Regions from separate parts of the Desulfobotulus sp. genome, predicted to be linked through region 2. Evidence: predicted binding sites of a transcription regulator. Region 2 holds the regulator's gene; each other region holds the start of a gene.
The links. The regulator sigma-54, encoded in region 2, starts transcription at its own class of promoters, with help from an activator protein. The targets are predictions, from matches to a motif close to TNTGGCACANTTTCTGCTNT.

Region 1 (3,277 bases), on a different contig from region 2:
ACCCTGTCCGCAGTGCCGCCACCTGGGGGCACATGGGAGATATCCGCTACAATGAGGGAAAAAAGGAGGTGGCTCTGAAAGCCTATGAAACCGCCGCACAGCTCGCCTCCCAAGGGCAGGAGAAAGCCCGGTTCCTGCATGCGGCCTCAAGGATTCTGCGCGACAGCCAGGAACGGGGCAAAGAAGCAGTGATTCTGGAACGCAGTCTTGCTTTTTTGGATGGAGAAGGCCAAGATTCCCGAGAACTGCGTTTTGCCCTCCTGCGTTCCCTGGGTGAAGCCCAGGTCGCCCAGGGCCTCCTGGCTGCGGCTGCGGTTTCCTACGCCAAGGCGGAAGGCCTCATGGGCATACCGGCCTCAGACAGAAACGCCGTGCGTTTCCGCCATGCAGAAACCCTGGAAGCCTTGGGCAAGGGCGGGGAAGCCCAGGATCTGTACCGCCTTCTTGTGGAAGACGGAGATCCTCTCTGGGGGGCTCTGGCGCAGGAACGTCTCACGGCCATACGCATAGAGGGCCAGCTCCGGGAGTCCTGATCTCCGGAGCGCTTGGGAATTCTTTTTTTTAAGGGCTCAGGATTTTCTCACAAGCCCCTTTCAATAAGACAGGGTTTTTCCATGACAAGCACACCACAGAGCGTGATTTTTGCTTCCGATCCGGGAATCCGGGCCACCCTGACCCGCATGCTGGAAGAATGGAACTGTACCATACGGCCCGGACAGACAGAGGCCGAAGCCCTGCAACTCATCCGCTCCCTGCCGCCACGCCTGGTGGTGGGCGTCTGGAAAGAGGGGGAAGACCCCCTGCCTTTTTTAACCCAGACGGCAGGCAACCGCATTCCTGTGCTGGTAATTTCCGGGAGTGTGGATGTAAATCTTGCTGTGGCCTGTATCCGGGCCGGGGCCCTGGATTTTATGCTGCTTCCCCTGGAAGAAGCCCGTATCCGCAGACTTTTTGCCCAGATTTTCGGAGAAAGACCCGAAGCACCGGGGGCTTGCGCCATTGTCAGCCAGGACCCCGGCATGCAGCGTCTCATGGATCTGACCCTGAGGGTGGCGGCCAGCCGGGCCCCGGTTTTCATCCAGGGAGAATCCGGAACGGGCAAGGAACTTTTTGCACGCATGATCCATGAAAACAGCCCCCGCAAACAGGGACCTTTTGTGGCCATCAACTGTGCAGCACTTCCCGAAAACCTTCTGGAGAGTGAACTTTTCGGCCATGAAAAGGGCGCTTTTACCGGCGCAGCCTTCCGCAAAGAAGGCAAATTTGAAATGGCCCATGGCGGCACTCTGCTTCTCGATGAGGTCACGGAAATGCCCGTACACCTCCAGGCGAAACTTCTGCGTGTCTTGCAGGAAGGCGCTGTGGACAGGGTGGGCGGCAACCGTCCTGTACGGGTGGATGTGCGCATTGTGGCAACCACCAACCGGGACCTGCGCGTGGCCATGGAAGAAGGGGAGTTCCGCGAGGATCTTTACCATCGCCTGAACACCATTCCCCTGCGTATCCCCCCCCTGCGGGATCGACGGGGGGACATCCCTCTTCTGGCAAGGTTTTTTATCCAAAAATACAATGCCGAAGATGGCCGGGGTGTCAAAGGTCTGACACAAAGCGCCCTGGACCGTCTGACATCCGGCACCTTCACCGGCAATGTCCGGGAACTGGAAAACGTCATCCGCCGCGCTGTTCTGCTCTGCGATGGGGTGGAAATCCGTCCGGAAGACCTGCTTCTGGAAGATAACCCACGGCCTTCCGCAGCATCGGAGGCGGAACAGACCAGCGACTGGATTCTGCCGGAAACCTTTTTAGATGTTCCCCTCAAAGAGGTGGAGCGGCAGATGATTTTCCATACCCTGAAGCGTTTTGATGGTAACCGCACCCATGCGGCCCAGCTTCTGGGCATCAGCGTGCGCACCCTGCGCAACAAGCTCAACGAGTACAGAGATCAGTCCGACCTCTCCTTTGAAGCCTGACCCTCCTTTTTTCCCTCTCCGATCCACCCCGACCTCCCTTTTTCCGGCATGGGTCTTGCATATTTTTTGCCCAGATCCCCCTGGTGTCCGGGCTGTGCAAAGGCCGCTGGGAAGCACGCCCGACCCCAGTCCTGAAGAAAGCCAAAGAACCAGGGTGGACCATCCCGGAGAGGAGAGAACCATGAGCAACCACCGTTTATTTGATACCACCTATAATATGATGGGAAAGGGCCTGGATGTTTCCAGTTTCCGGCACAGCCTCATTTCCGCCAACGTGGCCAATGTGGACACCATCCACTACAAGCCCAGGGATCTGGATTTCAACCGCACCCTGCAAAAAGCCATGGAAGATCCGCCTCCCAGACGGGTGGCCATGACCCATCCCAGGCATCTTGACAGAGATCCGCCTCCGGATCCCATCCGCGCCTCCATTTATGACAATGCAGACGCCTACCATCTGGATTCTGTGGACATTGACGAGCAGATGGCCAATCTTGTGGAAAACAACATGCAGTACAGGACCACCGCAGACATGATGATACGGAAAATGACCATTCTGCGCCACGCCATAGCCGAAGGAGGTAGCTGATGGTAGATCTTCTGAAGTCCTTTAAAATCAGTGGAACGGCCCTGGCCGCCCACCGCATGAAAATGAACGTCATTGCCCAGAACCTGGCCAACGTGGATACCACCCGCACGGAAGAGGGGGGTCCCTACCGCAGAAAGATGGTGGTGTACGAGGCAAGAACACCCGAGGAAATTCCCCTTGGTCTGCAAAAGGCCGAAGCCAGAGAAAAATACGATGACTTAGGTTTTCATGAGATGTTCGAAAGGGAACGGGAACGGGACGGAGATCAGCGGGGTGTGAAGGTCACGGATGTGGTGCAGTCCCAGGAGGATTTTCGTCTGGTGTACAATCCCAGCCACCCGGATGCGGATCCTGTCACCGGATATGTGGCCATGCCCAATGTGGATCATCTCACGGAAATGGCGGATATGCTGGTGGCGCGGCGGGCCTATGAGGCCAGCATCACAGCCATGAACAACACCAAGGCCATGATGATGAAAGCGCTTGAAATCGGCAAATAAGCCTTTTTAAAAAAAGCCCGGCGGAGCATACCCGCCTCCGGTTTCAGCCTGAAACCCTGCAATAAAGGAGAAAAGCCATGGATTCCCTGCGTGCCCCCTTTTTTCCCCTGCCCACCCCCGGATCGGGTCAGGCAAAGGTCCAAACTGCCACCCCGGAATTTTCCGGCAGAAGTTTTGCTGATCGGCTGAACGGAGCGGTCCGGGAGGTCAATACCCTT
Region 2 (3,277 bases):
GCTGTGCTTTTTCCGGACCCGGAAAGACCCGTGATTACAATGATTTTTTCGTTGGTTTTCATGGGCGTCGTCTTTGCGGCAAAAGGGGAGATTTTGTGCTTAAAAATCCTCGTCCATGGGAGAAAGAAGCTCGCAGACTCTCTCAGGGCTTGCGGCCTTACGCAGTTCCTCCTTCAGGGAGGCATTCCGCAGAAGCCTTGATATCCGGGCAAGAACCTGAAGGTGCAGCCCGGTTTCGGTGAGGGGAGTCAGGATCACAAAAAAAAGGTGGACAGGTTTGTTGTCAAGGGAGTCAAAGGAAACGCCCCTGCGGCTTTTGCCGAAGGCAAGGGCCAGGTGAGGGAGAGTTTCTAGCTTACCATGGGGAATGGCGATGCCATCCCCGATGCCCGTGCTGCCGAGACGCTCCCTTTCCAGAAGTACGCGCATCAGCTCCTCTTTCGGCAGATTCTTTTGCCGGGCAAGGGGGGCGACAAGTTCTTCCAGCGCAGCCATTTTGTCGCGGGCCTGAAGATCGGTGATGATGGTCTCATGGGTCAGAACATCCAGAAGCTTCATGGATCAACCTTGTGAAAGGGCCCAGGGCCCTGACCGTATGCGGCCAGAGCCCTTTGCAGGGCCTGTGGTCCTTTGTGTTGGATCAGGCGGATGGCTGGATCAGGCCGAGATCCCCGTCTTTTCGTCGGTACAGAACATGGACCTGATCGGTTCTGGCGTCGGTGTAGACGATAAAGTCCTTGTCTGAGAGGGCAAGCTGCATGGCCGCCTCTTCCGCATCCATGGGTTTGAAATGCATGGATTCCACAACAAACTGAGGCTTTTCAGGAAAATCCTGGGCCTCGGTTTCCGCATTCTGGGAAATTTCTTCAGCCATTGCCGCTTCGGCACCCTTGATGCCTGCTTTGGATACGGGACGGTTTTCCCGGACCTTTTCCTTGGTTCTGCGGATCTGCTTTTTGAGCTTATCCACCACAAGGTCCAGGGCTGAATACATGTTTTCCGTTTCTTCCGTGGCCTGGAAGCTGAGACGGTCACAGGTGACGCGCACTTCTACGATATGGCGGATCTTTTCCACAGACAGGACAACCTGGGCTTCGGCCGGGCTGTCAAACTGTTTGTCCAGCCTGGAGAGTTTGTTGGCGGCGTAGTCCTTCAGTGCTTCGGAGGGTTCGATGTTCTTGAAGGTCACGGATGTCTTCATGGGCCCTACCTCCTCATCAGTATTGTCTGCGTTTGCTGGACGGAAGAATTTTAAGGATTTCCCTGTACTTGGCAATGGTCCTTCGGGCAATGCGGATGTTTTGCTCCTCCTCGAAAATGGTGGCGATTTTCAGATCGCTGTAGGGGTTCTGGGGATCCTCGCTTTCCACAAGTTGCTTGATTTTTTCAAGTACACTCACCGAGGCCATGGCCTCGCCTTCCACCCGGCTGATGGAGCTGTTGAAAAAGTATTTCAGCTCAAAAAGCCCCTGGGGCGTATAGGCATACTTGTTGGTGGTCACCCGGCTGATGGTGGATTCGTGCATCTGGATGTCCTGGGCCACGTCCCGCAGCACCATGGGTTTTAAGTAGGCCACACCCTTTTCAAAGAAATCCCGCTGAAAGCGTACAATACTTTCCATAACATTGTAGATGGTTTTTTGTCTCTGCTGGATGCTTTTGATGAGCCAGGAGGCGGAACGCATTTTTTCCTGAAGATAATCCTTGGTTTCCCCTGAGATTTTTTCTCCGGTGCGCATGGCTTTTTTGTAATAGGGGTTGATGTGCAGCCTGGGCATACCATCGTCATTGAGGGTGATGATGAAATCATCATTGTGCTTGTATACATAAATATCCGGTGTGATATACACCGGCGCTTCATTGTGGAATTCCCGGCCGGGTTTGGGCTCCAGAGAGCGGATGACGCCTACGGCGGCGATGATGGTCTCAAGGGGTTCTTTGAGGCTTTTGGCAATGGCCTTGAAGTTTTTGTTTTCAAGGTGCTTGAGATGGTGGGCGATGATTTTTTCCACGATGTCTGCCTCAAGGCCCAGGCGCCGAATCTGGAGAAGCAGGCATTCCTTGAGATTCCGTGCGCCCACGCCCGCAGGGTCAAAGGACTGCACCTGTCTGAGTGCTTCTTCTGCGGCGCTCTCCGGATATCCGCTTACCTGGCTGATTTCATCCAGTGTGGCGTCAAGGTACCCATCGGTGTTGATGTTGCCGATGATCAGGCTGGCCAGGGTCTGGATTTCCGGATCCACATCTGCCATGGACAACTGCCAGAGCAGGTGGTCGTGGAGGCTTTCCTTTTCTGAGACAAAGTTTTCATAGCGGGGTGCTTCCCTTTCCTCGGATTCAAAGTGCACCCTGCCTGCGCTGCTGTACTCGTCGAGGTAGGCCTCCCAGTCCGTTTCCGGGCTGACCTTTTCACTGATTTCCACTTCCTGCAGCATTTCTTCCGAGGAAACGGCCTCAGCCATATCCGGGGTTTCCCCCTCCGGTGCGTCCACGCGTTCTTCCAGGGCGGGATTTTGTTCCAGCTCCTGTTGTATGGCATCCACGAGTTCAAGGCGGGACAATTGCAACAGCTTGATAGCCTGCTGCAGTTGAGGCGTCATGACAAGTTGCTGGGTAAGCTTGAGTTGTTGTCGGAGTTCTATGGCCATTTTATAACCGGAATCCGTCTCCTAAATAGGTTTTTCGGGCAATGGGACTTGCGGCGATGTCCGCAGGGGATCCCGAATCCACAACCCTGCCGGAATGCAGTATGTAGGCCATATCGCATACGCCGAGGGTCTCCCGAACATTATGGTCTGAAATCAGAACGCCGATGCCCCGCTGGCTGAGATAGGCGATGATGTTCTGAATATCGCTGACAGCCAGAGGATCCACCCCCGCAAAGGGCTCATCCAGGAGGATGAAGGAAGGATCCGTGGACAGCACCCGCGCAATTTCAAGTCGCCTGCGTTCCCCGCCGGAAAGAACCGTGGCCTTCTGGTCTCCCAGATGGCGGATGCCCAGTTCTTCCAGAAGGGCTTCGGCTTTTTGCCTCTGTTCCGTTCTGCCCATATCCAGGTTTTCAAGGATGATGAGGAGATTGTCCCGGACGGAAAGCTTTCTGAATATGGAGGCTTCCTGAGGCAGGTAGCCGATGCCGTAGCGAGCCCGCATATACATGGGATAGTCTGTCAGGTCTTTATCGTCAAGGAAAACCCTGCCCCCGTCCGGTCGGATGAGGCCTACGGCCATATAAAAAGTGGTGGTTTTTCCGGCCCCGTTGGGTCCGAGGAGCCCG
Region 3 (3,277 bases), on a different contig from region 2:
GTGTATTTTGCGGAAAACATGCTGGCCCAGAAGGGCGACGGCTTCAAAGGCAAAGTCTGCTCCATCTCCGGCTCCGGCAACGTGGCCCAGTACACGGCGGAAAAACTTCTGGAGCTGGGTGCCAAGCCCGTGACCTTCTCCGATTCCAACGGCTTCATCTACGATGCCGACGGCATTGATTCCGAAAAGCTGGCCTTTGTCATGGAACTGAAGAACGTGAAGCGGGGCCGCATTCAGGAATACCTCAAGAAATACCCCAAGGCCACCTTCACCCCCGGCGAGCGTCCCTGGAGTGTTCCCGTGGACTGCGCCTTCCCCTCCGCCACCCAGAACGAAATTTCCGGAGAAGAAGCTGCCATTCTGGTGAAAAACGGCTGCAAGGTGGTGGCCGAAGGGGCCAACATGCCCAGCACACCGGAAGCCGTGGACGTGTTCCTGGCCAACAAGGTGCTCTATGGCCCCGGCAAGGCGGCCAATGCCGGTGGTGTTGCCACCTCCGGTCTGGAAATGACCCAGAACTCCATGCGTCTTTCCTGGAGCCGTGAGGAAGTGGATGCCAAGCTCAAGGGCATCATGAAGAGCATCCATGACAATGCCTGGGATGCGGCCAAGCAGTTCGGCGATGAAGGCAACTATGTGAAGGGCGCCAACATCGCAGGCTTCATCAAAGTAGCCAAAGCCATGATTGCCCAGGGTGTGATCTGATCCGAAAAACGGATATAAAACGCCTGCATGAAATCAAAAGGGCGGTTTTCCCTCTTGCGGGAAGACCGCCCTTTTCTGCAAGGTGACGAATTTGTACCTCAGACCAGCTGAACCGTTTCCGTTTCAATCTCAAAGGGAACATAATGGCCACGCACGGCCAGGGTACCCACCTTTACCGACTGCTCGGTATGAAAATCAAAGTCCTGAAGTTTTGCGTAAAACTCCTCAAACACCGAGGGCTCGGCGTCCAGATACAACCCCCAGCTCTCGTCCAGCCCATAATAATGTCCGAAATGCTGGGTCATGAGAAAGAGACAGGCTGCGGAAAGATACCGGCAGCGGGTTTCTCTGTAGAGTTCCGGATAAAATTTGCTGACATGGATCTCATGGGAAAAGGCGTTCAGGGAAAGGGTCAGCTCCTTTGAAATTTCTTCGCCGTCCTCACGCCGTTTCAGGGCGTAGTGCATGCAGCAGTCTTCTGCGTGGCAGACAAGACAGAAACGCTTCAGGAGACGCGGAATCTGGGTTTGCATGAAAGGGGAAAGGGGTTCCATGGAATACCTCGGCCTTGGGTTTTCGGGAAAGCGGCGGATAAAACAGGCGGGCCCTCCTGCCGGGTCTGGACGTTTTATGCCTTTTTGGGGCTTGCCTTATACCCCGAATCATGAGAGGTCAAGCGGGTCCTTCAGGTTTTTTAAGGGCTTGGTTTTTCAAAATACAAAAATGTCACTCCCTGCGCCCTGCGTTCTTACATTTTTGAATTCTTTCCCCAGAAGATTCCGCAACCCATGTTTTTGACTATCCATACAATTTCAATACATTATGCCTTCAAATATCCTGTGGCACATGCTTTGCTATTAGCTTATGCCAGAAAGGCGATGCGACCATGACAAAGACCGAGTCCCCCAAAAATTCTTCCGCAGTCCGGGTGTTACAGGAAAAGCGCAAGGCGCTGATCCGGGAATACCTGGAGGGTCAGGCCGATGATTTCCTCGTCCGCCACGCCGCCCTCATTGACGCCTATTTCTGGGAGAGTTTCACCCGCAGTGATGTGGGACCCCGCATGGGCATTGACCGCAACCCCTACGCCATCATTGCCCTGGGCGGATACGGCCGCATGGAGCAGTGCATCCATTCCGATGTGGATATTCTCTTTCTCTTTGAAAACGAGGTGCCCGAGGCCGCCGAAGCCCTCATCCAGGAGGTGGTCTACCCCCTCTGGGACATCGGCCTTGAAGTGGGACACGCCACCCGCTCCATTGATGAATGCCTGCACCTTGCCTCCCAGGATCTGGAAGTGCTCACGGCCATTCTGGACGCCCGCTTCATCTGCGGCATGTCGCCCCTGTTCATGGCGCTCATGGAAAGGCTGCGGGCCCGCTTTGTGGCCTCCCACCCCAAAAAGATCATGGGATGGCTGGTGGAGGGCAACCGCAAACGCCATGAGCAGTTCGGGGATTCCACCCATCTGCTGGAGCCCAACCTCAAGCTGGGGCAGGGGGGATTAAGGGATTACCACACCATGCTCTGGCTGGGCCGGGTAAAATTTCATCTGAAAGAACCCAGAGACCTCGAATACAACGGCTACCTTTCCTGGGAAGAATTCCATCACCTGAAAAACGCCCTGGCCTTTATCTGGAAGGTGCGCAACCACCTGCACCACATCACGGGCAGAAAGTGCGATCAGCTTTACTTTGAGCATCAGATGCGTCTTGCCGAAACCCTGGGCTTTGCCGCAGAGGACGGAATGACCGCGGTGGAACGCTTCCTCGGTGCCCTTCACATGGAAATGGACTTCATCAAGCAGCATCTGCTCATGCTCTTGGATGAGGTGGGGCACGAACAGAAGCTGGGGCTCAAGCGCAGGTACCACAAAAATACAAAAATCCCCGGACTCCTTGTACATAAAGGCATGTTGGGTTTTGATGATATCAAGACCGTTCTGAAAACACCGGAGCTGCTTGTGGCCATCTTCCAGGAAAGCGGAGCCAAACGCCTGCCCCTTTCCGCAGAGGCCAAACGCATTGTCCGGGAGATGGGCTACCTTCTGGATGCCTCCCTCCGGGCCCGCAGGGATGTGGTGAAAATGTTTGAAAAAATCATGGCCACCCCTCCCTTTGATTACCATCCTCTGAACGAGATGCAGGCCACAGGCCTTCTCACCCGGCTGATCCCGGAGTTTGCCTCCATCATCAGCCGCATCCAGTACAACAAGTACCATCTGTATCCCGTGGCCAAGCACTCCTTACGCACCGTGCAGACCACAGCGGGTTTCGCCTTAAACCCTGACCAGATTTCCCTCACCCATGGAGCCCTCTACCACGAGACTTTCCTTGAGATCAAAAACAAGCGTCTTCTGCTCTGGGGATCTCTCCTCCATGACATCGGCAAAGGTGTAGTCAGCAACGACCACAGCAGCGCCGGAGCCGAACGAACCCGGGAGATTCTCGGCCGCCTGGGTCTGCGCTCGGACTATGTGGATACGGTGGTCTTTCTTGTTCAGGAACATCTTTTCCTCATCAAGGCCGCCACACGCCGGGACATCAATGACGAAGAAACCGTCATCGCCTGC

Region 1: the regulator sigma-54 is predicted to act here: its motif matches at 2,024-2,043, upstream of flgB (flagellar basal body rod protein FlgB).
Region 3: the regulator sigma-54 is predicted to act here: its motif matches at 1,544-1,563, upstream of glnD ([protein-PII] uridylyltransferase).

What each region holds. Positions count from the first base shown of each region.
Region 1 covers NZ_JAVETM010000020.1:23,726-27,002, reverse strand. The annotation lists gene RBR60_RS09080 (tetratricopeptide repeat protein) at 1-533, shown strand, start outside; gene RBR60_RS09075 (sigma-54 dependent transcriptional regulator) at 615-1,970, shown strand; gene flgB (flagellar basal body rod protein FlgB) at 2,152-2,559, shown strand; gene flgC (flagellar basal body rod protein FlgC) at 2,559-3,059, shown strand; gene fliE (flagellar hook-basal body complex protein FliE) at 3,137-3,277, shown strand, end outside.
Region 2 covers NZ_JAVETM010000031.1:12,633-15,909, reverse strand. The annotation lists gene rapZ (RNase adapter RapZ) at 1-62, opposite strand, end outside; gene RBR60_RS11695 (PTS sugar transporter subunit IIA) at 100-558, opposite strand; gene hpf (ribosome hibernation-promoting factor, HPF/YfiA family) at 641-1,201, opposite strand; gene rpoN (RNA polymerase factor sigma-54) at 1,218-2,648, opposite strand; gene lptB (LPS export ABC transporter ATP-binding protein) at 2,650-3,277, opposite strand, start outside.
Region 3 covers NZ_JAVETM010000017.1:57,216-60,492, reverse strand. The annotation lists gene gdhA (NADP-specific glutamate dehydrogenase) at 1-705, shown strand, start outside; gene RBR60_RS08430 (hypothetical protein) at 804-1,259, opposite strand; gene glnD ([protein-PII] uridylyltransferase) at 1,592-3,277, shown strand, end outside.